Regions from separate parts of the Pseudoalteromonas sp. M58 genome, predicted to be linked through region 2. Evidence: predicted binding sites of a transcription regulator. Region 2 holds the regulator's gene; the other holds the start of a gene.
The links. The regulator FliA, encoded in region 2, starts transcription of late flagellar genes. The targets are predictions, from matches to a motif close to CTAAAGNTNNNNNNNNNNNNGCCGATA.
Positions count from the first base shown of each region.

Region 1 (17,844 bases), 390 kb from region 2:
CCATCACATTTAGGCATATGAATATCCATTAGGATAATATCAAAGCGATGCTGATTAAACATGTCAATGGCCTCAAAACCATTATTTGCTTTACTTACCTGATGGCCTGCTTGGGAAAGCATAATAGTGAGTAGTTCGATATTTTGTTCAATATCATCCACCACTAAGATTTTTAATGGGGGTAAGCTAAATGCGTTTCTACTAATGGCTTGCACCTGACTTTTTTCGCCTGGCTCAAGCCCAACAGTAAAGGAAAAACAGCTACCTTGACCAAGGGTACTTTGTGCATATATTTTGCCGCCCATTAATTCAACCAGCTGCTTACTAATTGTTGTGCCAAGCCCTGTGCCACCAAATCGGCGTGTTGTGGTGCCATCTGCTTGCTCAAAGGGTTTAAAAATAGCCTCAAGGCGACCTTTTTCGATACCTATACCACTATCTTGTACTTCAAATAAAATGGGTTGATTGGGTTTATGAGTAACCGAAACAGTAACATGGCCTTGCTCAGTAAACTTTATCGCATTGCCGATTAAATTGGTTAGCACTTGGCGTAAACGCGTATCATCACCAAAATAAAATGGATTTACATTGTCAGCTATTTTTAAAATGAGCTGTAAGTCTTTGCGTTTTGCATCAAGCCAAAATGTCGACACAATATTATCGAGCAATTCTTGCAAGTTAAAATGTACTTTTTGAATTTCGAGTTTACCTTTCTCTAGCTTTGCTGAGTCAAGGATATCGTTGAGTAAATGCAATAAAGAACGCGCAGCGTTATTAACGGTAATAATTTGTTTTTGTTGTTCTTTATTAAGCGGACTATCCATTAAAATATCACTAAAGCCAATAATTGCATTCATGGGGGTACGTATCTCATGGCTCATATTTGCCATAAAAGACTGTTTAGCTTGCGCGGCTGCTTCAGCCTCGTATTTAGCTTGCTTTAAGCTTTGCTCATATTCATGGCGCTTGGTTATATCAACTAAAACGCCATCAACCCAGCGTGTATCATCTTTAGAGTTAGTGATAATACTTGCTTGATCAAGTACCCAAATAATATTGCCGTTGCGATGGCGAATGCGATACTCAATTGAGTATTGACTGGTCGATGCAACTGCTTGATCAATCGCTAAAGAAATAGCCGCTTCATCTTCTTTAACAATAAGCTCGGCAAAGGTAATACGCTGCTCAGTAAATTCTTCAGCGCGATAACCCGTTAGTTCATAGACGCTAGGGCTGATAAACAACATACTCCAGTGTTCATCTAACAAGCAGCGAAATACCACACCGGGCATATTGTTCATTAAGGTACGGTATTGTCGCTCTTTTTCAATTAAGCTTTGTTGTAACGCTCTTTGCTCAGTTAAATCGGTAATAAAGCCCACAAACAATGTTTCAGTTTGTAATTGCTTTACTTCACCAATCCCTAAGCGAATTGGAAATTGATGACCATTTTTATGTTTTGCCCACACATCGCGATTAACACCAATAACACGTTTTACCTCATGGTTTGTTGTATTTTTTAAAAAAGCATCGTGTTGATTAGCAATATCATCAGCCATTAATATTTTTACATTCTGGCCAATGACCTCATTATCTTGCCAGCCAAAAATTGTTTCTGCGGCTTTATTAAAGCTCAAAATAGTGCCTTTAATATTGATAGTAACGATGCCGTCAATGGCAGTTGATAAAATAGCATCAAGGCGAGACTCTTCAGCTGATTTTTTCCCCAACAGCATTCTGTAACGGATCATGCCATTGATGATCACAACCACCGCTGTTAATAAAAGCGTGGCGAACGACACACTAATAGCAATAAAGGTTAGATGTGATTGGTTTGTTTGCTCGTTAATTATCGGGCTTGTTGCAATAAATCGCGTAGCAGCCATGCCCATATAATGCATACCAGCCACGGCAAGGCCAAGAATAAGGGCACAAATAATACGATTATGCACAGGCGTTAATTTTTTAAAGTGTGCTGGTAAATGAAAACGTGTATAGAGACTTATAAAAGACAGCAGCACTGCAACAACAATTGAAGCGCCAAACCATATTGGATCATAACGAAGTAAAGGACTTAATTGCATCGCGGCCATACCGCTGTAATGCATGGTGCCAACACCCGCGCCAAATAAAAGAGAGCTTAGAATTAAATTGATAATACGAGGCTTAGAGCTATATGTTTTCAAACAAGAAAAAGCAATGGTACATGCCAGTAAAGCCGGTATAAACGACACAAAAGTGAGTGTGGGATCGTATTCAATTGTAGTGCACAAAGAAAATGCCAGCATAGCAATAAAGTGCATGCTCCAGACCCCTCCGGCAAGGACTAAGGCTGCGGTTATATTGGCTAACTTTCGATAAGATTTAAAATGTGTATTATTTGCTAAATCGATAACGTGCAAAGAAAAATAAGCTGCAAAAATTGCGGTGAGTATAGATAGTGTCACTAAACTTGGGTCGTATACACCATTAATAATTAGGCTTGGATCTGGTTCGTTTATAAAAAAATTAGCTAACATCAATCATTCACATAATAACTCTTAAATTCAGTCTAATATAAAATACAATAATAATCACAAGGTATTGAGTTATAAATTACAAAAGTAACGTAAGTGTTTTAAGCTCTAAACCATACTATTTATTGAGTAGCACTAAATCCATTGTTATTAAAATGGCATTTAGTAGGGATTATTTATAGATTAGCCGTTATGGTACAAGGTAAAATAAAACCCAGTGGTTAATTATAAATAGGCAGCATTCATTGTTGGATTACACTTTAAAGCGTAGTAAGCGAAGAAAAACAGTGGCTATCAAAGTCGCACAACGTGAGCTTACGGTATATGCGCCCCATTTTGTAACGAAAACACAAATTAATGAATGGCTGTTAAGTAAACAGGACTGGATTGATGCTCAGTTACATAAGCAACAAATTCAAGCCGATACACGACAGTTTCCACTCAAAACCCAGAGTATTAAATTATTTAATGAAGCTGTTAATGTGCAATTTGAAAACGCAGTACGCACTCAATGGCAGCAGCACAATGAAAGCCAAACGCTGTTACTGAGTATTTCTTCACGTGTAAAGCATCAAACGCAAATGTATCAAAGTTTGCTAGAGCAGTTTTTGCATGAGAAATTAGAAAGCTATATTGAAATGCGAGTTAACGATTATTGTCAGCTGATGGGTGAAAAGCTACCGAGTAATATTCGTATTCAATTGTATAAACGTCGCTGGGGTAGTTGTAATCGCAGGCGTGAACTAACCTTCAACTTACACTTGGCAAGTGCACCGACATGGGTTATTGACTACGTGATTGTTCATGAATTAGCACATTTAAAATATTTAAATCACAGCGCTCAATTTTGGCAACGTGTGGGATTATTTTATTCAGATTATAAACAAGCAAGTAACTGGTTAAACAATCATGGTATGAGTTTACAGTGGGTATTTGAATAAAAAGAAATAAGGTAGAGAAGAGAAGTGGTGGAGGGAGCTGGATTCGAACCAGCGAAGGCTGAGCCGTCAGATTTACAGTCTGATCCCTTTGGCCGCTCGGGAACCCCTCCACACTAATTGTTATTGCATTTGGCCCCACTTAACTTAGCCTAAGAAAAGTGGTGGAGGGAGCTGGATTCGAACCAGCGAAGGCTGAGCCGTCAGATTTACAGTCTGATCCCTTTGGCCGCTCGGGAACCCCTCCAATGCAACGCGGCAGATAATAGCAAACTTCTTATTTAAGTAAAGAAAAAAGCTAAAGAAAATTCAAATTTAGCCGATAAATACTTATTAATTAGTTAAATAGGCTAAAGTCTATGCAGATTGGTGATTTGTTAATCACGGAGAGCCAGTTAAAAACGAGGCTTAACGAAAGTGTGCACGAAAACCGCCGAGGCGAGTTTGCACTTTTATTAGCAATGCTCTCTCACGATGCACTCGATTTTAGTGAATTCCACCTACCCAAAAGTGACACTAAGCATGATCAAGCTGATGAAAATGCTCTGCGTAAACAATTTGGCGCAGGTCCAAAGCAGCCATTAGCGCCAGATACCTTTAATATGTTAATTGGTAAAAATAACACAGAGCTTTTAGCAAAAATGGGAAGCGCTGTAGGGATGAGTGATATAAAGTTAACTCAGTGCTTAAAGCCTGAGCCATTTAATATTCGTGATGATAAAAACCACATTCCACTGACTGTCATTGATAACTGTGAATTAGCGGTACGTCGACGAATTCAAAATACCAACACCGAGTTATCAAACCCTCAAATGGATGCGGTGGCATTTTATGATGATTTACAAAATGAAGCTATCCACCAGCCATTACATTTGTTTAGTGCCTAATTATATGTGTTCAATTGCTGCTTTATACATGCCATTTGATTGTAATAAACTGTGTTTATAGTAGTAAGTAACTATTGGTTTTATAGGTGCTTTATTTTAATAACTGATTTAATATAAAAAAAGCATCCAAAATTTAAATGCAATTGCTATAATGGCGCAAATGGTATGACATTAAATGCCATTATCATTAAACCAAGGTAATTAGGAACGTAATGAAGAAAACATTCACGCTGAATCATGAGAAAATCAAATACCCTCGTATGGTTGATGCTGCAAAGCATGAAGTGAAAAAATATTTGAAAAGAGAACGTAATAAAACTTTACCTGTTGATGCCGACTACTGGGCATTTGATTGTAAGTTTGGTAACACGGCTGAAGAAGCCCAAGTGGTTCACGTTGCTGAAATTAACAATCACATCAGTGAAATTGAAAAGCAAGGTTTAACTTCTTTTTACTTAGAGATTTTAGCAAGACCTGCACAGCGTCAAGATTTCGATGAAGATGATGGCGAGTAAAACGCTAATTTGCGTTTAGTGTAGTTTTTGAAAATGGGCCTTGTGGCCCATTTTTTGTAGCTGAAGTTTATACACTATGACATTTTTTGTATTTTTTATTACTGCCACAAGGGCACGTATCATTACGTTTTACTTTAATATCGGCAACCGGTGTAATCTCACCATCAAGGTATCGCCATTGTCCATCTTCTTTAATAAACCTTGAATTTTCTGCCAACTCGCAATATAAATCTTGATAAAAGTAGTGAGCTTTAAATGTAACAAATCCTGTTTCATCATTATAACCAGAGTCTAATACGGCTAAGTTTATAAAACGGCAACTATTTGCAAAATCTTTAATTTCTGAAATTGAATTTTCAGCTTGTTTTTCTTTTGCATAACTTTCACGAACAAAAACCGCGTTTTTAACAGCATAAGCACTGTAGCGTGCACGCATAAGTTGCTCTGGTGTGTGTGGCTGTTTGGTTTTTAAATGAAAAGGCTCGCAGCAATCAGCATAAGGTTGCTGACTGCCACAAAAACATAATAGGGCGTTAGAAGTCATGATAAATGTACTGTGTATTAAAACGCTAGTTTATCAAGCTTATTGCGTAAGTGAAATCTCAGAATGAGCGCTTTTTTTGCTAAAGCAATACAACTTAGTGCGCGTATGGCTCAAGTTTAATGATAACTGCGACAGTTGTTGGTTATTTATTATGTCAGTCCAGGTGATCACCGCGGCAAAATTTCCATTGTGAAGTGCAGAACTTAAAACATACTCTAAATTAACTAAATGCTTTTGACGAATAACCAGTAATTTACTGGTATCAATTGAGCATGAATCAAGTAGCGCTTTGCTCGGTACGTTATCTGGTGCTATTAACAGTGTCCATGCGTTTAGGCTGTTGTATTGGTGTAATACTTTTAATAACTCAAACGTTGCTGAAATTTCATCTTCAATTTGTACAACGTTAACACAATCTGATTGGTCATCTTGCTGGTAGCTTTTAACTGTTCTTACGGTAATTGGCTGTAACATAATCTTCTCACTCACTGGGTTTTTATACAGTACATTCATACAGTAGTTTATACAGTTGTTTGGTGCAAGTGTTTTTTGCTATTTTTTTGTACAGTTATTCATCTTAAAACGCGACAGTTACTATAAATATACAAATAATCTATATATAACAAAGATTTAATTTTTATTGGATATTAATCCCCACAGAATTAATTTTAAGGCTGGGAGCAAATAAATACAGATGAACAGGGGGTATACAGTAGTTTAAATTAATTAAGCGTGCTTGCTTTGGCTATAAACGCTTAATTAATTTACAGATGAAATGAGTTGCTGGGCAATGAAATTATTTTTCGCTACTAGAGGGGATCAAATGTGAAAATTGTAACTGGTGAATTTGTTCATACAGGCTGGCTGCGTAGCATTGAGCATCTTTAAGTCGTTTGGTACTAATATGTTTTCGTATATCGCTCATTGCTTCTATGGCAGGTTCATAGCCTTGACTACCGGCTAAGCTAAGCCACGCAGCACCATGAAATACACTTTGCGGCACACCTTGTCCTTTTATAAAAAACAGCCCTAAATAAAACTGCGCGCGATAATTTCCTGCCATTGCTGCCAAACGCATCCATTTTGCGGCTAAGGCGCCTTGTTCATTTTTAAGGTAATAAAGGGCTTTATTTAATGTGTCTTGATCGGTGTTTTTAGAGCTCGCAGGGAGATTTGCATCGCTTGGTTGCGTTACAAAAGAAAGAATGTTGTCTAATTGTTGCTCTAAGTCTTGGCCACTTGGTGTCGTTTTGATCATGCTACTTCGTTTGTTATTTTAATCACTTAGCTAGTTTAGTATATAGCAAGGTAAAATGTCCTGTAAAAAGTTATTTTTATGCTAAAATCTCGCCACTTTTTACAACCACAAGTTTATTATGCTCGAAGCCTTATTCAAAATCCGTGCAAATGATTCTTCGGTTCGCCGTGAATGTATTGCCGGTATGACTACATTTATTACGATGGTTTATATCGTATTCGTAAACCCAGCTATGCTTGCGGAAGCCGGTATGGACCAAGGTGCTGCTTTTGTTGCCACCTGTATTGCTGCTGCAATAGGGTGTTTTATTATGGGTTTGTGGGCCAATTATCCACTGGCATTGGCACCGGGTATGGGATTAAATGCATTTTTTACCTATGGTGTTGTATTAGGTATGGGTTATAGCTGGCAAGCTGCGTTGGGTGCGGTATTTATGTCAGGGTGTATATTTTTAATTCTAAGCTTATTTAAGGTGCGAGAGTGGATTATTAATGCAATCCCTCTGGTGCTCAAGCAAGCAATAGCAACGGGTATTGGCGCATTTTTAGCTCTCATCGCACTTAAAAGTGCCGGTATTATTGTATCAAGTCCTGCAACACTGGTGCAGTTGGGTGATATTACCTCGCCTGGCCCTTTATTGGCTATTTTCAGCTTTTTTGTTATTGCTGCACTGCTTTATCGCGATTTTAAAAGTGGCGTACTGATTAGTATTTTACTAGTCACCGCGATTGCTGTGTCTATGGGGTTAGTGGAGTATCATGGTGTTATTGCTATGCCACCTTCTATCATGCCGACCTTTATGCAACTGGACTTTAGTGCCGCGTTTGAACTGTCGATGTTGAGTGTTATTTTTGCGTTTTTATTCGTTGATTTGTTTGATACCTCAGGCACGTTAGTTGCGGTAACTCAGAAGGCTGGTTTAGCAGATAAAAACGGTAATATGCCGCGTTTAGGTCGTGCATTAAGCGCCGACAGCACAGCAACCATTGCAGGTGCAATGCTCGGTACTTCAACAACCACGTCATACATTGAGTCTGTTGCAGGTGTATCTGTTGGTGGTCGAACGGGTTTGACCGCTGTGGTTGTGGGTTGCTGCTTTTTACTGATGATGTTTTTTGCGCCTTTAGCTCAAATGGTGCCTGCATACGCAACCGCGGGAGCTATTTTATATGTATCTGTATTGATGCTACAAAACTTAAAGTTTGTAAATTGGGACGACATGACTGATGCAATTCCGGTGAGTGTTGTATTATTAATGACACCGCTGACTTTCTCAATTGCACACGGTATTGCACTTGGTTTTATTTCTTATACGGCGGTAAAAGTGCTGTGTGGCAAAAAAGATCAGGTAAGCATTAGTGTTTGGATTTTAACTGCCTTGTTTATTGTTAAGTTCGCATTTTTATCTTAATGCAGGCAGCTTGTTAGAATATGTATATGTTCTAGTATGTAAACACAAAGTGGGGCAAAATCCTATTCAAAAAAAAGCCCATGCAACTGCATGGGCTTTTTATTTAGAAAGGAGTTACCATTTCTTTTTAGGTGCAAATAATACGTCTAAATCATCTTGCTCTTGTTCGTTCTTTTTCTTCAATGATGTAGCATTTGATGCCTTGAGTTCATTACTTATCGTTTCAAGGTAGCCTTCAACTTCAGCTCGTTTTGCCGTAATGTAATCGTCATTAAATGAAACACTGTTAAGTGTGGCAGCTGCTTTTTCAAAGTACTGCCTAGCAGAGCCTATCATTCCAGCTGTTTGCGCTGATAACCCTCGTTTTATTTGGCTTTCAATGTTGATTCTTAGTTGTAGCTTTTCAAGGCGTTTGTCTTCTGCAATAAATACCTGGCTGTCTACTTTGCCTTTATTATGCTCAGAACGAATAATAGTGCGTAACTTTTTAATGCCTTGTATCAGCGATATCAGTTGTTTGTCGTTGCCTGGTAATACAAAGCCATCTGAACCGTCTTGAATTGGGTTTTGTAGTCGCTCTTTTGCTTCTTTTAAGCGGTTTTTTAGTCCACTACCTCCGCTTGAAATAGACACCATTTGACTGAGCGCATCATGAATTCGTCGTTGTAATATTCGCTGAGTTGCCTCTGAAAGTGGAATGTTGGCGCTATTCATTAATGCTTCTTCGGTTTCTTCAATGATTGCTTTTTGTTTTGTTAACTCTTTGCGTCGTTCAGCTTCTTGTTTTTCTTTGTGTTGCTGAACAGCACTAACCCATAGTGCAATGACTATAAGTGCAACAATTAATACAATTATAATGGAAACTATCATGTTATAATTCTCAAATTCTTAACCTTATTATCTAATCTTACATTAAATATATAAAAGGTGGGAAACTTTGCTCAGATTAACTGAAAAAAGCGTCACCATAAAGCGTTTAAATCTTAATATGTTATGTTTCGATTGCTGATAATCATTGCTACCTCAAGTTTATTTATTGTGTTAACCTGAAATTTCAACAAATTAATTGTTATATTATGTAACATTAATCAGCCTTTTATATAGCTACCTATAGTTAGGGTGCGCTTTTATCTGTCAATGTGAATTATAACGAAACTACATAGCCATGAAATTACAACAACTTAGATATATCGTAGAAGTTCAAAATCATAAATTAAATGTTTCAGCTACGGCTGAAAGTTTATTTACCTCCCAGCCTGGTATTTCTAAGCAAGTACGTATGTTAGAAGATGAGCTCGGTGTACAAATTTTTGGCCGCAGTGGTAAGCATTTAACTCATGTTACAGGCGCTGGCGAGGAAATCATTAACATATCACGCGAAATACTCTCAAAAGTTGAGGGTATTAAAGCGGTTGCGAATGAACATACTTTACCGGATCAAGGCAAACTTAATATTGCTACCACGCATACACAAGCACGGTATGCGTTACCGAGTGTAATTAAAGGCTTTACTCAAAAATACCCTGCGGTATCACTGCATATGCACCAAGGTACACCACAGCAAATATCGGATGCAGCCGCTCGCGGTGATGCTGACTTTGCCATAGCCACAGAAGCGCTTCATTTATATTCAGATTTAGTAATGCTGCCTTGCTACCATTGGAATCGTAGTATTGTGGTTGCTAAAGATCATCCCCTTGCGAAAAAAGTGGATAATTTAACAGTGGCTGATATAGCCCAATACCCACTCATTACCTACGTATTTGGCTTTACAGGTCGTTCGGAGCTCGACAAAGCATTTAATGCTTACGGATTAGAGCCACATATTGTATTTACTGCCACCGATGCCGATGTCATTAAAACATATGTGCGTTTAGGGCTAGGTGTGGGTGTGGTTGCATCTATGGCAATTGATCAGGTAAACGACAGCGACTTAGTGTGCATTGATGCTAGCCATTTATTTGAGGCGAGCACGACTAAAATTGGCTTTAGAAAGGGCAGTTTTTTACGCACCTACATGTATGACTTTATCGAACGTTTTGCACCGCATTTAACTAAAGAGCGAGTAGAGCGTGCGAGTTTACTGCGTAATCAAGAAGATGTTGATAAGTTATTTGCTGATATTGAATTGCCGGTTAAGTAACCGCCATAAACAGCAATGAAAAGCCGCTTAGTTTTGCAACTAAGCGGCTTTTTTGTGCTATGTAATTAACCTGAACTGTGGATAATAAATCCATCTTAAGCAGCTATTTTCAGCGCTAACTGCGTTGAATTTACTTGCAATAGGCTAGCTATTGACGCGTAATTTCGCCTTGTTTTCACTAAAAATCTCTAGCTAGAGAAAATAAACATAAATATCATTTTGATCCTATATGTTAGTAAATCTCTTAACCAGAGTTCAGGTTAATTAGCACTCGATAATATTAACAGCCAGTCCACCGCGAGCGGTTTCTTTGTATTTTGTTTTCATATCGTTACCCGTATCGAGCATGGTTTTTATTACTTTATCCAGCGATACTTTTTGCTCACCACTACCGCGTATAGCAAGGCGCGACGCATTAATTGCTTTAATAGCGCCCATTGCATTACGTTCAATACAGGGGACTTGCACTAAGCCGCCAACAGGGTCACAGGTTAACCCTAAGTTATGTTCCATACCAATTTCAGCGGCATTTTCTACGTGTACAACGTTACCACCAACAATTTCAGTAAGTGCGCCTGCGGCCATTGAACAAGCAACACCGACTTCGCCTTGGCAACCCACTTCAGCACCAGAAATAGAGGCATTCTTTTTATATAAAATGCCTATTGCAGCGGCAGTTAATAAGTAGCGGGTAGCAATATCACGGTCTACTTCTTTAATAAAAGTATGATAATACATTAATACTGCAGGTAAAATTCCGGCTGCGCCATTTGTGGGGGCAGTTACTACACGTCCTCCGGCTGCATTTTCTTCGTTTACAGCTAATGCGAATAAATCAACCCAGTCCATGGCGCGCAGCGGATCGTTACTGACTTCTACATTAAGCTTTAAATATAAGCTTGGCGCACGGCGTTTTACTTTTAATCCGCCAGGTAAAATACCTTCGGTGCGCATACCTCGCTCAATACAGGCTTTCATTACTTGCCAAATATTAAATAGCTCATCTTTAATGGCTTCTTCACTGCGTAGCGTCTTTTCGTTTTTCATCATTAACGTTGATACGCTGTAACCCGACTCTTTACACATTTCGAGTAATTCTTTAGCCGAGCCAAACGGGAACGGGGCTGGGTTTTCTTCACGGATATCTAAAGCGGCTTGTTTTTCTTTTTCAAACTCTTCATCCGTAACAATAAATCCGCCACCAATAGAGTAGTAAACTTTGCTATATACTTTTTCGCCATTGTTATAGGCAATAATTTCCATTGCGTTGGAATGTTTAGGGAGTGTCTTTCTGCGATGAAAAACAATCGCGCCCTGCTTAGGGAATTTAGCTTTGTGAGTTTGGTTTAGGTAAATAACCTGTTCTTTTTCAATTTTAGCGAGTATGTCATCCACTAAATCGGCATCAATGGTTTCAGGATCATACCCTGCTAAGCCAAGTATCACTGCTTTACCAGAGCCGTGGCCAACACCTGTTTGGCCAAGCGAGCCGTAAAGCTCTACTTTTACATCGGTCACATTTGCTAATAGTTGTTGTTCGTTTAGGTCATTAACAAATAAGCGTGATGCACGCATTGGGCCAACGGTATGTGACGATGAAGGGCCAATACCAATGCTAAACATATCAAATGCACTGATCATAATGTGTGTCTCTACTTAGTTTTCTCAGCATTAAGCTGTTCTTTGAACGGTCGACTATAATAACGTGGAAACGCAGGTGTGTAACCCTTATTAGTAAAGATTTAAACTGGTATGGCGAGTTGTTTTGTAAAGTTTTTAATAATGCTGGCTGTGGCTCCCCACAAAAGCCCATGTGGGGTGATAAAGCCATTTAAGGTAATGATTTTTCCACCTCGTTCAAATGGCAAAGGTTGCCAGTTAGCCGCGTTATTCAGCGCTTTTATAGAGAGTAAAAAGCTAGCTTGCACTTCGTTGTGGTCGTTTTCCCACACTGTTTCTTTTTTAATTAAGCCTACAAAGGGGCGTATAGTAAATCCGGTCAGGGTTGAATATTCAGGTAACTGACCTAACACATGGACATTTTGCGGGGCAATATTAAGCTCTTCATGTAATTCACGCAGTGCGGTGGTGCGTAGGTTAACATCATCAATTTCAAACTTGCCGCCCGGTAAACAAATCTCCCCAGGGTGGTGATGAAGGTAGGTTGGTCGCTTACACAATAAAATATGTGCTTCGTTATCTATATCAATCAATGGCAGCATTACTGCGCTTGCGCGCTTTTTTTTATTATCTTTGAGCTGATCCACGGCTAAACTGCGGTTTAATTGAAAACGAGCCGAAATGGTTTCACTATTCAAAGCGACCTTCATTTAATATAGGAAGTATTTTATTTACTTTATCGTAAGTTTCTTGATATTCCAATTCGACTTTTGAATCAGCAACAATACCACCCCCAGCCCAACAATATATTTGTTGTTGATGTGTGACTAAAGTTCGAATAGTAATACTGGTATCCATATTGCCGCAGCCACTAATGTAACCAATAGAGCCACAATAAATGCTACGTCTATGTGGCTCTAGTTCTTCTATTATTTCCATGGCACGGACTTTTGGTGCGCCTGTAATTGAACCACCGGGAAACGCAGCTTCCAGCTGATCAACCGCTGTTTTACCCTCATCAAGGGTTGAGGTGACCGTACTCACTAAATGGTGTACCGCCGGAAAACTTTCAATAGCAAATAATGAGGGCACAATAACCGAGCCCGGTTTAGCGACTTTTCCTAAATCATTTCGCAGCAGGTCCACTATCATGACATTTTCGGCGCGGTCTTTATTCGAATTTGCCAGCAAGGTCGCTTGTTTTGCATCCTCAAGGGCATCTGCTTTGCGAGGTAAAGTCCCTTTAATGGGTTTTGTTTCTACTTTATTGTCGTGTACTGCAATAAAACGCTCGGGTGAGATTGACAAAATAGCGCCCTGAGGATGATTAATAAAACTAGAAAAAGGCGCTTTATTAGCCTGAGTTAATTTAACATAGGCGCTCCAAGGCGAGCCTTGGTAATGTGCGCTAAAACGCTGCGCTAAGTTAATTTGATAGCAATCACCACTTTTTAGGTATTCTTCAATCGCGGCAAACTTTTCGCTATAGCTAGTCTGACTCATATTTGACTGCCACGGTGATGTAAGCGAAAAGCTTTCATGTTTAGGTGGTTGCGCTAAATATTGCTGATATAGCCAAAGGCGGTCTACATTGGGCTGCGAAACATAAAACCACGTGCGCAGTTGTTTATCGTAAATCAGTGCATCGAGGTAAAGTCCAACCGCCATTTGCGGTAAATTTATGTCGTGTAAAGCGCTGCTTGGTAGTTGCTCTATAGTACGGCCTAAGTCATAGCCAAAATAACCCAGCCAGCCACCATTAAAAGGTAAGTTGTTGGCGGCTTTAGTGCTGTCTAACTTTGCCAGTTCATTATTCATTATTTCAAAGCAGCTTTTTATGTTTGGCTGGTTATTAAAAACGCTTTGATTATTTTCGACTTCAAGGGTGCTCTGGGGGTCAATCGCAATAATGTCAAAACGACTGTTTATGTGATCACTATCACCCGAATCTAATAAAATGGCGTAAGGCAAATGAGCAAAATGCGAAAATACCTCAATACAATTTTGTGATATGGCTAATTCAACACAATTTTTTTTATTGTTTAGCATTTACTACCCCTATAAGAACTGGCTCCAAACGGGCTGGGAGGGTATCATAAGTCAAATTTATTTGGCAGCGTTTAGTGAGCGCTGTAGTTGAAAACAGTTCGAACCACCGTCACGGGTTTGATATCGCTTACGTGCTGCGTGAGTAACAACAACTTAAGGAACCACTATGAGTACAATTCGTCAGCAAGACTTTATTGATAGCATTGAAGATGCCTTGCAATACATCTCGTTTTACCATCCTCTTGATTTTGTTCAAGCACTAGAGAAAGCGTATAACAAAGAACAAAGTAAAGCCGCTAAAGATGCGATTGCGCAAATTTTAATTAACTCGCGTATGTCGGCAGAAGGTAAGCGCCCACTGTGTCAAGATACCGGGATCATCACTTGTTTCGTAAAAGTAGGGATGGATGTTAATTGGGATAAAACCGACTTAACAGTACAACAAATGGTTGATGAGGGAACGCGTCGTGCGTACTTAAATCCAGATAACCCTTTACGTGCATCGATTGTTGCAGATCCTGCGGGAACACGTAAAAACACTAAAGATAATACGCCATCAGTGGTTCACATTGACTTAGTTGCAGGCGATAAAGTCGAAGTGATGGTCGCTGCTAAGGGCGGCGGCTCAGAAAACAAAAGTAAAATGGTGATGTTAAACCCATCTGACGATGTGGCTGAGTGGGTAGAAAAAACGCTACCAACAATGGGGGCGGGTTGGTGTCCACCAGGCATGCTAGGCATAGGTATTGGTGGCACGGCAGAAAAAGCAGCGGTAATGGCCAAAGAGTCATTAATGGATCCGGTTGATATTCATGAACTAATTGAGCGCGGCGCAGAAACAACAGAAGAAAAGCTGCGTTTAGAAATCTTTGAACGTGCGAATAAATTAGGTATTGGTGCGCAAGGCCTTGGCGGTTTAACCACGGTTGTTGATATTAAAATTAAAACGGCGCCAACTCACGCGGCTTCAAAGCCAGTGGTTATGATCCCAAATTGTGCTGCTACGCGCCACGTTCACTTTACCCTTGATGGATCAGGCCCTGCGAATTTAAAAGCACCTAAATTAGAAGATTGGCCAGAAGTGACTTTCGAAGTGGGTGAGGGCACACGCCGTGTTAATTTAGATACTCTTACTAAAGAAGACACTAAAGAATGGAAAATGGGTGAAACCGTTTTACTCTCAGGTACTATTTTAACGGGTCGAGATGCTGCTCATAAGCGTCTGCAAGATATGATCAACTCAGGGGAAGGTTTACCTGAAGGTGTTGATTTTGATAACAAGTTTATTTACTACGTTGGCCCTGTGGATGCAGTAGGCGATGAAGCAGTAGGCCCTGCGGGTCCTACAACGGCAACACGTATGGATAAATTTACCGATATGATGTTAGAAAAAACCGGCATCGTGGGTATGATTGGTAAAGCTGAACGAGGCCCTGCAACGGTTGAGTCTATTAAAAAGCACCAGTCAGTGTATTTGATGGCGGTAGGCGGTGCGGCTTACTTAGTATCTAAAGCTATTAAAAAAGCACGTGTTGTTGCCTTTGAAGATTTAGGTATGGAAGCTATCTACGAATTTGAAGTAGAAGATATGCCAGTAACAGTTGCCGTAGACAGTGAAGGAGCAAATGCTCACACCCAAGGCCCTGCTATTTGGAAAGCAAAAATTGAAGAGCTAGACAGCAAAATGAAGTAAATTTTTACTTAAAAAGCAATCATATAAGCGAGCACTGTGTGCTCGCTTTTTTATTTACTTTTACATTTGCAAAGACTTATACACCTCAGACCAGTTTATGCTGCGTAGGCAATGAGCGTATAAGCCACTGTATTTTAAGCTGTAGTATACTTTTTTAGGGTGTATGGTTAAGTTTACAAATAACTGCAAGGTGACGTTCACGTAAGCGTAAGCTTTAATTGCGATGGTGTTTTTAGCTTTTATACTTAATCAAATGGTTATTTTTGGAATTTTTATGCTTACTTTTAACGATAAGTCATTTTATTTTTCACTTTGACGCGCTTTATTTGGTTTATCTACTCATAGTGTGGCGAACCATTAACTGAAGTGATAAAGTCTCGACAATTTGTAGCGTGCTTGCCCAAAAGGGCCCATTATTTTCGGAGTATTTAAAGTGGTTGTATTTAATCAAGTTGAATTTGATAACCATGAACAAGTGGTTTTTTGTTCAGACAAAGCGTCTGGTTTGAAGGCCATTATTGCGGTACATAACACAAACTTAGGCCCTGCGGTAGGCGGTTGTAGAATGTGGGATTATGCTAACGATGAAGACGCAGTATATGATGTGCTGCGTTTATCAAAAGGGATGACCTATAAAAATGCCGTAGCACGCTTGCCATTTGGTGGTGGTAAATCGGTTATTATTGGTAATGCCAAAGAAATCAAATCTGAGCAGTTATTTCGCGCATTTGGTCGCCAGTTAGAGCGACTAAATGGTAGCTATTACTCAGCAGAAGATGTAAACATTACCTGTGATGATGTGGCGTTAATGAACAAAGAAACAAATTACGTGCTAGGCCTTGAAGGAAAAAGTGGTAACCCTTCGCCGTTTACAGCCTATGGTACGTTTTTGGGCATGAAAGCAGCGCTTAACCATCAACGCGGTATTAAAGACTTTTCTGGTATTAAAGTTGCGGTGCAAGGTTTAGGTGCAGTAGCTTATGGATTATGTAAACATTTAGCACAAGCCGGTGCTGAGTTATTTGTTACCGATATTAATCAAGCTGCAGTAGAACGTGTAGTAAATGATTTTGGCGCAACCGCAGTTGGTATTGATGAAATATACGACCTAAATGTGGATGTTTATGCACCCTGTGCATTAGGTGCCACTATTAATGACACAACAATCCCACGCTTAAAAGCAACGATAGTAGCAGGCTGTGCAAACAATCAACTTGCTGAATCACGCCATGGTGAAATTTTACGTGAAAAAGGTATTTTATATGCGCCTGATTATGTAATAAATGCAGGTGGTATTATTAACGTTTATTACGAAACTGCACCAGAGGGTTACAGTAAAGAGGCTTCTAATAAACACGTAGAAAGAATTTACGATACACTTAGTGAAATTTTTACCCGTAGTGAAAAAGAGCAAAAATCAACGCATTTAATTGCCGATGAACTGGCACAAGAAATTATTGAAAACGGACTTTAAGTTTCCACTCGGTTTAAAATAGGAGCGAAATACGCTCCTTTTTTATACCTTATGTAAGACTTTGGTATAACTACACCCAAAGCGTCATTTTAGTTAATGCGAATATAGATAAAGCACGGTAAAATTTAGTTTTACACTTTATCTATATTTTATGTCCTCTACTGATTTTTCTATTACTCCTCTTGATTTTGAGCAATGGCCTCGAAAGCAACACTTTGAGTTATTTCAGCAGTTCACTCAGCCTTATTTTAATGTGTGCGTACAACTGAATGCGAAAAAGTTATATACCGCCTGTAAACAAGCTAATATTGCTTTTTTTCATGGTTATATTTATTGCTTATTAAAAGTCTGTCATCAGTATGAGCCGATGATGCTGCGCATTATTAACCAAAAACCTTGTTACTTAAGTGCTACGCGGGCAAGTGTAGTCGAGCTTGCCGATGATGAGTCGTTTCGCTTTAGTTATTTTAAATTACACGGGTCGTTAAATGAATTTGCCAGTGAGGCGAAAGCTATTAGCAATACCACAAAATTAAACCCACTGTTTTCTGATGCGTTTGCAGCAACAGAAGGGCAAGCAGATTTAATTCATGTTTCTGTATTACCTTGGTTAAACTTTAGCAGCTTTTCGCATGCATTTACCCACGGTCAAAGTAATGGTATTCCTAAATTTGTGTTTGGCCAATACAACACTGAGACAGGTAAAATGCCGCTTGCTATTGATGTTCATCATGCGTTGTTGGATGGGCTTCATGTCGCTAAATTTATAAAGCAATTGCAGTATACATTTGATAAT
Region 1 covers NZ_CP152390.1:2,002,036-2,019,879, reverse strand. Annotated here, with positions in the region: gene AAGD16_RS09255 (PAS domain S-box protein) at 1-2,519, opposite strand, end outside; gene AAGD16_RS09250 (M48 family metallopeptidase) at 2,765-3,457, shown strand; tRNA gene AAGD16_RS09245 (tRNA-Tyr) at 3,483-3,567, opposite strand; tRNA gene AAGD16_RS09240 (tRNA-Tyr) at 3,617-3,701, opposite strand; gene AAGD16_RS09235 (VC2046/SO_2500 family protein) at 3,814-4,341, shown strand; gene AAGD16_RS09230 (DUF6172 family protein) at 4,554-4,856, shown strand; gene AAGD16_RS09225 (YchJ family protein) at 4,924-5,400, opposite strand; gene AAGD16_RS09220 (SulA-like leucine-rich domain-containing protein) at 5,440-5,874, opposite strand; gene AAGD16_RS09215 (sel1 repeat family protein) at 6,197-6,658, opposite strand; gene AAGD16_RS09210 (NCS2 family permease) at 6,777-8,069, shown strand; gene AAGD16_RS09205 (hypothetical protein) at 8,184-8,939, opposite strand; gene cysB (HTH-type transcriptional regulator CysB) at 9,235-10,212, shown strand; gene AAGD16_RS09195 (L-serine ammonia-lyase) at 10,477-11,853, opposite strand; gene AAGD16_RS09190 (CoA pyrophosphatase) at 11,955-12,530, opposite strand; gene pabB (aminodeoxychorismate synthase component I) at 12,523-13,881, opposite strand; gene AAGD16_RS09180 (fumarate hydratase) at 14,048-15,574, shown strand; gene AAGD16_RS09175 (Glu/Leu/Phe/Val dehydrogenase) at 16,008-17,048, shown strand; gene AAGD16_RS09170 (CatA-like O-acetyltransferase) at 17,200-17,844, shown strand, end outside.
Region 1: the regulator FliA is predicted to act here: its motif matches at 3,753-3,779, upstream of AAGD16_RS09235 (VC2046/SO_2500 family protein).

Region 2 (14,299 bases):
TTCTACATTCGATACTTGCTTATTGAGCTTTTCAACTTCAACAACAGGCTCAACTATTACTGGTTGTTCTTTTTGCTCTTCATACGTTACCTGCTCAAGCAGTTTAGCAACAGGCTCAAGGTCTTTTGTTGGTTCGTCATCAGATAATAACGCCCCTAAGTACTGAGTGACTACTTTTTCATTAGCAAATAATTGCTTACTCATTTATTAACCTTGTTTTATTAAATATTTAAGTAATGCTTTATAAGCATAGACTCCACGCGCATTTGGGCAAAAATCTACCGGTACTTTTTGCGCTAAACTTGCATCTCTAAATTTAGTATCAACAGGAATAACGCCTGGCCATACTTTTTCTTTATACGTTTCTTGTAATGTTTTATAGGCCTCAAGCGATGCTTTGGTTCGTTTATCATACATAGTTGGAATTATAGTATATTCATAGCTTTTCGCTTGAGAGGTTTGCATTAACTCCATAGTACGCATCATTCTATCGAGCCCTTTAAGCGCCAAGAACTCAGTTTGCACCGGCACTAACACTCTTTCACAGGCGGCAAGCGCATTGACCATCAGCACACCTAAAACAGGTGGACAATCTAAAATTGCGTAATCGTAATACTCGCTAATTTTAGCCAGTGTTTTTTTTAAAATCAGGCCCATTCCCGTTTTATTACCCATGCTACGGTCAAGTGTCGCGATCGCCATAGTTGCGGGTAAAATATCTAGGTTTTCAATTGTTGAGGGGCATAATGCTTGCAGTATTTCTTCACTTTTCATACTCGAGCCGCGAGTAAAAATATCGTAAACACTGACCTCTAAATCTTCTGAATCAATACCAAAGTAATAGGTTAGTGAAGCATGAGGATCTGTATCAATCAATAACACACGCTTGCCTTGAAGCGCAAGGATCCCTGCAAGGCTAACCGCTGTAGTGGTTTTGCCTACTCCCCCTTTTTGATTGGCTACTGTCCAAACTTTCACATTACATCCTAATTACTGTTCGTTGCGCGTTGTAACACGGATGCCACCATGCGGTAAACGAATTATTTTTATTGTATCGTCTTGGGCTGGTAGCTCAATTTCTGGCTGACTTTGCTCTGATACTGAAATTGATGATCTCGTTTGTTCATCAGAGGGCTCGGGTGCTAAACCATATTTAGAAAGTGCAATCACGACTTTACGGTTTTCAGCACGCCCAGCTTCGGTATTATTATCGGCAAAGGGAGAGTATTGACCATATCCCTCAATGGCCATGCGCGCGGATTCAATGCCCAAACGCTCTAGCTCAACTAATATTGAGGTTGCACGCGCCACTGATAACTCCCAATTAGAACGAAATATTTCATTTCGTATGGTTTCGTTATCTGTATACCCGCGTACTCTTATATAGTTATCGACTGATGCGATGATTGCTTCAATTTTTTTTACAATCTCTTTGGCCTTGTTATGTGCAACAGCACTACCACTGGCAAACAACAATCCGGAATTGAGCTCAATAACCAACCAGTCTTGGCTTAGTTCTAAGCTAGCCTCGCCACTGCGTATCTCATCAATCAGCGACGATTGTAATTTAGCCAATAAACTATCCAGCGGCTTACCTAAGTGGCGTTGACTAATATTGCTATTGTCACTTTGACCATCGAGTAACATTGGGCCTTGTTCTTGCTCTTGAATACTTTCGCCATAGAGTATTTCAGCCTCAGGGGTCACCCTTTCAAGCAATAAAGCATCACCATTTACCCCGTTACCCTGCTGAGAATATTGTTTTGCAGACTTATCAAAAACATGCTCAAGAGAATCAGATAAAACCTTGATGTTGTCTTCTTTGTTTATCGCAATTGCATACAATACAACAAAAAATGCAAACATTATGGTCATATAATCCGCATAAGAAACTAACCAACGCTCAGTATGTTGGCTCTTTAATTGGTGATGACGTAAGCGACGGCGTAACATAGGCGCTAATGGGCCTGTAAAATTGGACGTTCAACGCGGTAGGCTTCAAGCTTTAGTTCAATATTAATAGGGCTCTCACCTTGGCTAATAGCAATTACACCTTCCGCTAACATTTCGTGATAAAGCATCTTTTGTTCAACCCGTTGCTTTAGCTTATTGGCCATAGGTAAAAACAATAAATTAGCCAAACCAACACCATATATAGTTGCAATGAACGCGGTGGCAATACCCGTTCCTAACTGCTCAGGATCGTTAATAAATGACATGGCTTGAATAAGCCCAAGTACCGCACCTAAAATACCAATAGTTGGGCTATACCCACCCATTGCTTCATATACCCGGCTAGCCTCAAGTAATCGTTCTCGCTCAAGTAATAAGTCAATCTCGAGGGTATCGCGTAGTTTTTGCTCTGAACAGCCATCAACTAATAAACTCAGTCCTTTGGCAGCATAGGGATCTGAATGCGCAAGTGCTTCGTTTTCTAATGCTAAATACCCTTCTTGACGGGCTTTATGCGACCAGCGTTTTACTTGCTCAATCGCATCTTCAATATCATGGTCGTCGGTAACAAAAACCCAATGAGTAATACTAAGCATTTTTTTAAATGTATTGGCTGATGTTTGTAGCATCACCGCACCTAATGTACCGCCTAATACAATAATTAGTGCAGGCCCATTAAACAGCGCAGATACCACACCTCCCTCTAAAGAATAACCGATTGCAATAGCACCTAATGCAACCAGTAATCCTAAAACAGAAAGCTTATCCACAGCCAACCTCTCTTTTTAAGCGTGCAGCCACATCATGAAGGCTAATGCTTTCGCTTGCTAAACCTGCACTGGCTATCGCCTGAGGCATACCATAGACAACACAGCTTTTTTCATCCTGAGCCCAAATTGTAGCGCCAGTTTGCTTAAGCATGCGAGCACCATCACGACCATCTGCACCCATGCCTGTCAAAATAATGGCAAGCACATCACCTTGATATGCTTTGGCAGCACTGGCAAAGGTAATATCAACACTTGGTTTATAGTTTACTCGTTCATTTTTATCTTCAAACACACGAAGGGTTCTATTAGAACCACGTCCTTCTACCATCATTTGCTGGCCACCTGGCGCTAAATAAGCGCACCCAGGTTGTAATCTATCGCCTTGCTGCGCTTCTTTTACCTTAATCTTACACAAGCCATCTAAGCGAGTAGCAAAGGCCGGGGTAAATGCAGCAGGCATATGCTGTATGAGTAAAATAGGGTGTGGAAAATTAGCAGGTAATTGCGTCAAAATAGTTTGCAGTGCAACTGGCCCACCTGTGGATGTACCAATAGCAACTAACTGATACTGCTTACCACTGGCACGCGCTGAGGCACTGCTGTTAGTAGGTGCAGGACTCACATTATTAAAGCTACGATCAGGTTGAACTATCGGCTTTTTAGCAAGGTTAGAAAAGCGTTCAGAGCTGTTTGACGCTGGTTTACTAATACTTGGAGATGGGGCCGTTCTCGTAATTCTTCCAATACGCTGGCGGCCTATTTCCTTAACCTTATTTTGCAATAACTTAATTGCATCATCGTTATTGCGAGCAATATCTTCAAACTTTTTAGGTAAAAAGTCCATCGCCCCAGCATCAAGCGCATCCAAAGTGGCAGATGCCCCTGCTCGTGTTAACGATGAAAACATTAAAATAGGTGTTGGATTACTCGCCATGATCTCTTTCACAGCACTAATACCATCCAGCACCGGCATTTCAACATCCATGGTGATAACATCAGGACGTAACTGAGCTGTTTTTTCGACGGCCTCTCGGCCATTTACAGCAAAGCCTATTACCTCAATGCCGCTGTCTTGTTCAAGAATTTCACTCACTCTGCGGCGAAAAAAGCTTGAATCATCAACTACTAAAACTTTAACAGCCATTTCGCTCTCTTATTCAATGAATGGGTAGGCATAAAGTTTATACCTACTTTTTATTATCCAGCGTAATGCTTTAGCATACTCGGTACATCTAATATCAGTGCAATTCCACCATCAGAGGTAATAGTCGCACCCGCCATACCCGGCGTACCTTGCAATAATGCATCTAGAGGCTTGATCACCACTTCTTCTTGACCTATTAGTGAATCAACAACGAACCCTACTTTTTGAGTCCCTATTTGCACAATAACGACATGCCCTTGTGCTTTTCGCTGACCTCTATCAGCGCCTTTTATAAGCCAATGTTCAAGGTAGAATAATGGAATCGACTTTTTACGAACAATAATCGTTAGCTGGCCATCAACCACATTAGTTTTTGTTAAATCTAAGTGGAATATTTCACTTACACCCGCTAGCGGCAAGGCAAAGGTTTGCTCTCCCACCACCACCATTAAGGTAGGCAATATCGCAAGTGTTAGTGGAACTTTGATTTCTAAAGTAGTCCCTACGCCCATTTCTGATTTTATGTTAACCGAGCCATTGAGCTGAGTGATTTTTGTTTTAACCACATCCATACCAACACCACGGCCAGAAATATCTGAGATTTCTTCTTTGGTTGAAAACCCAGGTGCAAAAATAAGGTTATAAGCTTCAGTATCAGAAAGACGACTCGCTTGGTCGTGATCAAGCACCCCTTTACTAATCGCAATCTTTTTAAGCTTTTCAGCATCCATACCGGCACCATCATCTTGGATGGTAAGTAGAATATGATCACCCTGTTGCGAAGCTGATAAAGTCACCGTACCTGTTCTAGGTTTACCCGATGCTTCACGAATATCGGGCATTTCAATACCATGGTCGACCGAGTTGCGAACCAAATGCACCAATGGATCGGCCAATGCTTCCACTAAATTTTTATCTAAATCGGTGTCTTCACCGACAAGTAATAAATTAATATCTTTTTTAAGTGTTCGTGCTAAGTCACGTACAACACGAGGAAAACGGCCAAATACTTTTTTAATTGGCTGCATTCGTGTTTGCATTACTGCACCTTGGATATCAGCAGTCACAACATCTAAGTTGGAAATAGCTTTACCCATAGCCTCGCTATCAGAATTAGTCGCCAAACTCACTAAGCGATTTCGCACAAGTACTAACTCGCCCACCATGTTCATTATTTGGTCTAGGCGTTTGGTATCAACACGTACTGTTGTTTCTGCCGGTGGAGGCGCTGCTTTTTTAGGCGGCGCAGCTTTAGCTGCTTGTGCCGCAGGAGCCGGCTTAGCTGGCTCTGGTTTAGGCTGTGGCTTAGCTGCAGCAACTGGTTCTGGCTTTTTAGCTGCCACTGGTTCTGGTTTACTTACAGGAGCCGGTGTTTCTATCGACTTAGGTGCACCTTTACCATGAAGTTCATCAAGTAACGCTTCAAACTCGTCGTCACTTATTTCATCATCGCCCGAGCTTTGCTCGTTACTTGGTGGAGCCACAGGGGCTGATGGTGTTTGTTGTGGTGTACTTGCGGTTGCTTGGCTCACTTCGCCAAAGCTGCCTACACCATGAAGTTCATCCAATAAGCTGTCAAACTCATCGTCAGTTATATCACCACTGACATCATTGTCACTTGATGATGATTGTTTTTCTTGTGGGGCTTGCCCTTTTCCATGAAGTTCATCAAGTAGGCTTTCGAATTCGTCTTCGGTTATTTCATCAATCTGAGACTCAGTACTGCTGCTATCTGAACCGCTAAATAATTCATCAAAAGCAAACGGGTCTTCTTCAGCATCGTTGCTCGGTTGCTCTGCAACTGGTTCGGGCTCTACCGATGGGGTTTCGACAGGAGCTATATCTTCAACCACAGAATCGCCGGCAAGCTCTTCTGCTGTCGGTGGCTGTCCAAGTTTGTGAAGTACTGCAAGTAATTCTGGATCAGCAGGCTCTGGCTGGTCACGATTTTTAATCGTGGCAAACATTTCATTAATGGTATCCAGTGCTTGTAAAATCACATCCATTAATTCAGAGTTAACTGTTCTTACACCTTGGCGCAGTAAATCAAACACATTTTCAGCACCATGACATGCATCAACAAGCTCTGTCATAGCCAAAAAGCCAGCGCCACCCTTTACAGTGTGGAAACCGCGAAATATTGCGTTTAGTAGCTCAGTATCATCTGGGTTGTTTTCCAGTTCTACTAACTGTTCAGATAAAAGCTCAAGGATTTCTCCGGCCTCTACTAAAAAGTCTTGTAAAATATCTTCATCGACTTCAAAGCTCATGCAGTACTCTCCTATTAGAAGCCCAAACTTGATAATAGATCATCAACTTCATCTTGATCAGATACAACATCATTACGCGTTTCTTTATCAATAATAGGCCCTTCGGGACCTGCTAGTGTTTGTGCAACAATGGGATCTTCTATTTTTTCTGGTTGTTCAGTTGGTTCAACCTCACCACCTTGCGCTGCAAATGCAGTTAACAGGTGAATTAAACTTTCTTCAACTTCACGGACAAGTTCAATAACACGGCGAATAACCTGACCGGTTAAATCTTGATAGTCTTGAGCCATCAGCACATTAGTCATCAGCATTTGTAACTCATCGGTTTTGTGATGAGAACTGCTCATAAACTTATCAATACTATGACAAAGTGATTTAAACTCACCAAGCTCTATTTCGCGGTTCATTAAACGATCCCACGTTGGCTTGATATCAGCTATTTCGTCAGCGATTTCTTGTGCTAATGGTAAGCTTGCTTCTACCGCATCCATTGTCTTATTGGCTGCGTTTTCTGTCATTTCCATGACATAGTTAAGGCGTTTTTTTGCGTCAGGGATGGCATCAGTGGTAATGTCTGTTAAACGCGTGTCTAACTCGAAACTTTTTAAAGCTTCGTGCAGTTGACGCGTCAACTTACCCACCTCAGCAAATAACTGTGATTGCTCTTGTGAAGCTGTTTCTAAAATTAACTGATTCGCTTTATCTTGCTCACCATTTTCTAAAAAAACAACTAACTGGCGAGCTTGTTCTAAAGTAATCTGAGGCGCAGCAGGTGCTGACATAAGCCTCTCCCTCTCATTAACCTAAGCGTTCGAACACTTTTTCTAATTTAGTTTTCAATGTACCTGCAGTGAATGGTTTAACAATATAACCATTAACACCTGCTTGGGCCGCAGCAATTATTTGTTCTTTTTTAGCTTCTGCTGTAACCATTAAAACAGGAATATGCTTTAATTTTTCATCAGCTCGAATTGCCCTCAAAAGATCAATACCTTGCATGCCTGGCATATTCCAATCTGTTACAACAAAATCAAACGCTTGATTTTGCAACATAGGCAAAGCAGTTGACCCGTCATCTGCTTCTTGAACATTGGTAAAACCTAAATCGCGCAACAGGTTTTTAATAATACGTCTCATTGTTGAGAAATCATCAACAACAAGAATTTTAATGTTTTTATCCAAAACATCCTCCAGTGAGGCCTGAACCTTTATTTACTTACTTCTAGTTTATCCAGTCATTGATTTTTGCTTTAAGCTTAATCATCGCCTGACCATGTATCTGACTTACACGCGATTCACTTACATCGAGTATATGCCCAATTTCTTTTAAATTCATCTCATCGTTATAGTACAAAGAAAGCACCATTGCATCTTTTTCCGGTAACGACTTTATTGCACTGAGTAAAGACTCATTAAACCGTTCATTTTTAACATTATTGAACGGTTTGTCTAGTGCTAAATCTTGGCCATGAGGTGTAATCACATCATCATCTATACCAAGGTCTTCAATGCCTAACACTTTGCTTACATTTACATCGTTTAAAATATGATGGTACTCATTTAGCGAAATTTCAAGTTTTTCAGCAACTTCACTATCTTTAGGTTCACGGTTTAAACTGTTCTCAAGCGCAACAATAGTCTCTGCAACCAAACGGCTTTTTCTGTGAACTGAACGTGGAACCCAATCGCCTCGGCGCATTTCGTCTATCATCGCACCACGAATACGAATACCGGCAAAGGTTTCAAAGCTTGCGCCTTTGCTTGCATCAAAGTTTTTTGAAGCTTCAATTAAACCAATCATACCCGATTGAATTAAATCATCTAGCTGCACACTGGCCGGTAAACGAGCAATTAAATGGCACGCCACTTTCTTGACTAATGAGGCATGCTTTTCAACAATCATATTTAAATTCTGTGTTGACTGATATCCCATAGCTCTATTCACCGGTATTGTCATTGTTAGTTACTAACTAGTTTCTCAATGAAAAACTCTAAATGACCCGAGGCTTGACTAGGTGTTGGCCACTTAGCAATTTTTGTAGCCAGTGTTTTAAAAGCAATTGCAGCAGGCGACCCAGGAAAAACCTCAACAATTACTTTTTGGCGGCGCGTTGATTTGCGCATATTTTCATCATATGGAACCGTTGCAACCAACTCCATTGATATATCTAAAAATCGGTCGGTAACCTTTGAAAGTTTTGCAAACAATTCCTGCCCTTCGCGTAAACTACGCACCATATTGGCAACAATTTTAAATTTATAAACGCCGTGCTCACGGCTAAGTACTTTAATTAAAGCATAGGCATCGGTAATTGATGTAGGCTCATCACATACCACCACAACCACATCTTGCGCTGCGCGAGAAAAACTCAGCACCATATCGGAAATACCCGCAGCGGTATCAACAATTAAAATATCAAAGTCGGTGTTAAGTTCACTAAATGCACGAATAAGTCCAGCGTGCTCTGAGGGTGATAACTCAACCATACTTTGCGAACCCGATGTTGCAGGCACTATTTTTATGCCTGCGGGACCTTCGACTAAAATATCATCAAGTTCACATTCGCCCGATAAAACATGAGATAAATTACGCTCAACGCGCAGTCCAAGCATCACATCACAATTCGCTAATCCTAAATCAGCATCTAGTACAAGCACACGTTTGCCTTGTTGGCCTAACGCGATTGCCGTGTTAAGGGATACGTTCGTTTTACCCACTCCACCTTTGCCGCCGGTGACAGCGATAACTTTTACGCCGTTATTATTATTCTTGCTCATTTTGCGAAGGCCGCTTGCTTGATCTAAAACTGTGTTAATCATACATCTCTACTGTGCTCGACGCCACTGATTGGTGTCGTGATTGTTGTGCTTTTATTCTTTTTAAATACAATTGCTCAGCTTTTTTTACTAGTTTTTCGGCATTTGCCACTCTAATATCTTCTGGTACTCGCTGACCGTTAGTAAGATACCCTATTGGGAGACGATTTTGAATCGCAATACTAATAATCTCACCTAAACTCAATGACTCATCAAGTTTAGTAAAAATACATCCGCTTAGCTGTACTTTTTTAAAGTGCCTTACTGTTTCTTGTAATACATTAATTTGCGCCGTCGCACTTAATACTAAATAACTACGTATATCAACACGCTGATTACGCATCAAGGTGTTTAACTGCTCGGTTAAGCGTAAATCACGTTGACTCATTCCCGCTGTATCAATTAAGACTAGACGTTTATTTCGTAAATGGTATAAAACTTCTGCTAATTCATTTGCATCTTTAACTTGTTTAACGCCACAACCTATAATACGACCATACGTTGCTAGCTGCTCATAAGCACCAATACGGTAGGTATCGGTAGTAATAAGCGCTACTTTATCGGCACCGTATTTTTGTGCACCCAATGCTGCCAGTTTTGCAACTGTGGTGGTTTTACCCACGCCAGTAGGTCCGACTAACGCAAAAACACCGCCTTGGCGAAGTATTTCGTTGTTCGTGGTTTGCATTTGATCTTCAACCATGTTCAATAAAGCTTTCCAGCCTTGTTGGCGAGACACATCATCTGGTACAAAACATGCCATTTGCTCAGCAACATTTTTCTCTATCCCCATACCGACTAAGCGGTCAATCATACATGCACGGGTCGGGTCGCGACGTGCCATATCTTGCTGCATTAAACCTGATACTTGGTGCTCTAATAGTTGACGAATTGCGTTCATTTCTTCACGCATTGTGCTGATGTCACTGGATTCTTTATGCATTGTTTGCTGACGCGGTGCGCTGGGTGAATCTAAATCGTCAAAGCCACTGTCTAAATCGTCAAAACCTAAGCTATCGGCTTGGGTGCGAGGACGCACTGGCGCGCTTTGTTCACGTTCAAACATATTTTTAGGTCGTGATTGCACAGGCTCTTGTTCTTGATAGTGGCCAGAAGTGTCAATGCCAGAGTGTGAAAACATTGAAGCAAGCTCTGCTGAACGAGGACGTGGAGACTGACGCTCTAGTAAGGCTTGTAAGCTATCTGCAACCTTTGCTTGTGGCTTAGGTTGAGCGCGTTGCGGTTCTGGTTTAACAAAATTATGTGAACTTTGCTCAGTATGTGCAAATGAAGCTCTTGCAGCGGGTTGGCTTTGAGGCTGCTCTGGCGGTTTTGTCGCTGCTTTGTCGTAATCAACTGCAGCAACAATTTCAACGCCATTAGCTAGTTTTTTATTTGACATAATAACCGCATCAACACCCAACTCTTCTTTTACTTCTTTTAGTGCAGTGCGCATGTCTTTAGCAAAAAAACGTTTAATTTTCATAATTCAAACCCCTTTAAAATCTTATTGTTGGCCTACAGAGCTGACAATCTTGATCTGTCTTTCATCTGGTATCTCTTGATAAGACATCACTCGCAATCCTGGAATGGTGTATTTAACAAATCGAGATAACACAGTGCGTAACATTCCTGACGTTAGCAATATTGAAGGTTCACCGGCCATTTCTTGATTTTGATGCGCTTCATTCAATGATGTTTGAAGTCTATCAGCAAGCCCTGGTTCTATTCCGGCACCTTCATCACCTGCATTTTGAAGTGACTGATGCAACATCTGTTCCAACTCAGGCGCCAAGGTTATGACAGGGATTTCAGAAGACATACCAACGGCATCTTGAACGATTAATCTACGCAGTGATATTCGCACTGCAGCCGTTAATACATCTGGGTCTTGGCTGCGAGGGCCATACTCAACAAGGGTTTGAACAATTGAGCGCATATCTCGTATTGCCACCCCTTCGTTTAATAAATTTTGTAGTACTTTCACGATGGTGGTCAGCGGTAATACCTCAGGTACAAGTCCTTCAACTAAGCGAGGGTGACTCTTACCTAACATATCTAATAAGTTTTGTACTTCTTCATGTCCGAGTAATAAAGCGGCGCTATTGGTGAGTAACTGGCTAATATGGGTTGCCACCACGGTAGCCGAATCAACCACCGTGTAACCTAAAGACTGTGCTTCATCTTTTTGATCAGGTTTTATCCAAACTGCATCTAAACCAAACGCAGGATCTTTAGTTTCAATTCCTTTTAACGGGCCAAATACTTGGCCTGGGTTAATCGCTAATTCATCACCATGTTTAAGCTCACCCTCACCACTTGATACACCCATCATGGTTATGCGGTATGCATTTGGGTCGAGTTCTAGATTATCGCGTATATGCACCGGCGGCACTAAAAAGCCTAGCTCTTGAGATAGTTTTTTACGCACTCCTTTAATACGGTTTAACAGCTCGCCACCTTGTGATTGGTCAACGAGAGGAATGAGTCGGTAACCGACTTCTAAACCAATAACATCAACTTGTTGAACATCATCCCAACCCAGTTCTTTTTGCTCTTGTTTAGCCGCAATTCCGGTACCTGAGGCCGCATTTTCGGCTTCTTCTGCTTCTGCAGCGGCTAATTTCAGTTTATTTTGTTGAGTATAGTATGCAAGGTAACCTAAAAGCGCCCCTAAGCTTAAAAATGCAAGGTGTGGCATACCTGGGACTAAGCCCATAGTAATAAGGATACCTGAGGCAATAAATAACGACTTTTCGTTACCTAATTGCTTCTTAAACTGATCGCCCATGTTGTGCGATTCATTTTGACGGGTTACAACAATTGCAGTACCAATTGAAAGTAGTAATGAAGGTAATTGCGCGACTAAGCCATCACCAATGGTCAATAGTGTGTATACTTCCATAGCGCGTGAAAAACTTAAATCATGTTGGATCATGCCAACAAATAAGCCACCCACAATATTGATCACTAAAATGACTATGCCAGCAATAGCATCACCTTTTACAAATTTACTAGCTCCATCCATAGAACCATAAAAGTCAGCTTCACGGGTTACTTCCTCACGACGTTCTCTGGCTTGCTCGGCACTGATAAAACCGGCATTCATATCTGCATCTATGGCCATTTGCTTACCTGGCATAGCATCTAGAGTAAAACGCGCTGATACCTCTGAAATACGACCAGCACCTTTGGTGATTACCACAAAGTTAATGATGATCAGAATTAAAAACACCACCAAGCCCACGGCGTAGTTACCACCGATTACCACTGAACCAAATGCTTCAATGACTTTACCAGCAGCATCCCCACCGTTATGACCCTCAAGCAGTACCACCCGGGTACTGGCCACATTGAGTGCTAAGCGCATTATGGTTGCGATTAACAGCACCGCTGGGAACATACCAAACTCAAGCGGCTTCATGGTGTATACAGTGACCAGTAATACAACTAACGCAAGCGCGATATTAAACGAAAATAATATATCAAGCAGGAATGGAGGCAGTGGTAAAATAACCATGCCCAGCGCAGCCAACACCAAAAGCGGTGTACCAACGCCCTTCGCATATTCTTTTTTATCTTTATTAAGTTGTTGTAATACCGCTTTAAATTCCATAACTCTACAATTTCAAAAAATTGACACTACGCTGAAATTGCAATAACTATTCCAAGTTAGTTGGTTAGCAGTTAATACTTAAATTCATCGGGGATAGGCAGCTTTTTATTAAGGGCAACAGGGCGTTTTCCACGGCCTTTTTTAAACCGTTTAAGCTGAAACACATAAGCAAGCACTTGAGCAACCGCAGTAAAGAGCTGATCGGGGATTTGCTCACCCACTTCTGCAGTATGATAAAGCGCTCGGGTTAAAGTTGGAGACTCAACAATAGGCACTTCATTACCCAATGCAATTTTACGAATTTGCATGGCGAGCTCATCCACACCTTTGGCTAATACAATAGGCGCGCCTGCTCGCTCTGTATCGTATTTTAAAGCTACGGAATAGTGAGTAGGGTTGGTAACAATAACATCGGCGTCTGGCACATCCTGCATCATTCTCTTTTGCGACATTTGACGTTGGGTTTGCCTTATGCGCGCTTTAATCTGCGGATCACCTTCTGAGTTTTTATATTCGTCTTTTACCTCTTGCATAGTCATTTTAAGCTGTTTGTTATGACTATAGCTTTGAAATGGGGCGTCAATAGCAGCAATAATAATTAAGGTGCAAGACATGCCTAAAAACATCCACGCTAAAATTTCCAAAGCATGAACAATATTGCCAGGCGCACTTTCTATACTTAAATGTAAGATTTCATCAAAAAACGTATTAATTAAAAAAATAGCAAATGCGGCCACCAAGCCAAACTTTAATAATGACTTAAGCAATTCTATAGCCGCTTGTGGACCAAACATGCGGGTAAAGCCTTTCATTGGCGACATTTTACTGGCTTTGGGCGCAGCTGCTTGCCAACTAAAATTAAAGCCGCCAAGCATGGTATTACCGATAAATGCAGCCAATACAATAATGAGTACAAACATCGACATAGGAAATAACAGTACGTCGGCCACCTCTCCCCATACGGCAAACATTTTGGTGGTGTCGTAGGTTTCATTGCGGTTAAGACTCAGCATTCTTCCCATAATGCGGTACAAGCCTTTGCCAATTTCAGGCCCATACATTAATAAGGAAATAGCAGAAAAAATAAGCACAAACATGGTACCTAACTCTTTAGAACGCGCTATTTGGCCTTTCTTTTTAGCATCATCAACTTTTTTTGGGGTGGGTTCTTCGGTTTTTTCTTGTCCGGAATCTTCAGCCATTACGCTCTCCTAAGGGGAACAACCAACTAGAGTACACATCAGCTCAACCATTTTTAGCCATTGGAACTCAAACTGAGTGACAAAGTTACCGAGCGTTGCCCAAATAATAACGAGCCCTGCCACTAAGGTAAACGGGAAGCCTATCGAGAAAATATTTAACTGCGGTGCAGCACGGGTCATAATACCAAATGCCATATTAATAACCAGCATGGCGGTTAATGGTGCTAATGACAGCACTAATGCAGTGGTAAACATCCAACCACCCCATGTCACTATGTCCCAGTAATGATCAACCGCCCACCAATTGCCATCAATCGGGAGTACTTCAAAACTGTGCACCACCATTTGAATCATCATTAAATGACCATTAAACACAAAAAATAATAAGGTAGCTAATATTAGATAAAATTGCCCCACTGCAGGCACACTCATCCCATTAGAGGGGTCAACAACAGATGCAAAACCTAAACCGGTTTGCATAGCAAGAATTTGACCGGCTAACACAAACGTATTGAGTAATAGTGTGG
Region 2 covers NZ_CP152390.1:2,393,731-2,408,029, forward strand. Annotated here, with positions in the region: gene AAGD16_RS11095 (chemotaxis protein CheW) at 1-204, opposite strand, end outside; gene AAGD16_RS11100 (ParA family protein) at 208-978, opposite strand; gene AAGD16_RS11105 (flagellar motor protein MotB) at 991-1,953, opposite strand; gene AAGD16_RS11110 (flagellar motor protein) at 1,959-2,723, opposite strand; gene AAGD16_RS11115 (chemotaxis response regulator protein-glutamate methylesterase) at 2,716-3,867, opposite strand; gene AAGD16_RS11120 (chemotaxis protein CheA) at 3,921-6,137, opposite strand; gene AAGD16_RS11125 (protein phosphatase CheZ) at 6,152-6,919, opposite strand; gene cheY (chemotaxis response regulator CheY) at 6,936-7,319, opposite strand; gene AAGD16_RS11135 (RNA polymerase sigma factor FliA) at 7,360-8,070, opposite strand; gene AAGD16_RS11140 (MinD/ParA family protein) at 8,097-8,957, opposite strand; gene flhF (flagellar biosynthesis protein FlhF) at 8,950-10,440, opposite strand; gene flhA (flagellar biosynthesis protein FlhA) at 10,462-12,570, opposite strand; gene flhB (flagellar biosynthesis protein FlhB) at 12,642-13,772, opposite strand; gene fliR (flagellar biosynthetic protein FliR) at 13,782-14,299, opposite strand, start outside.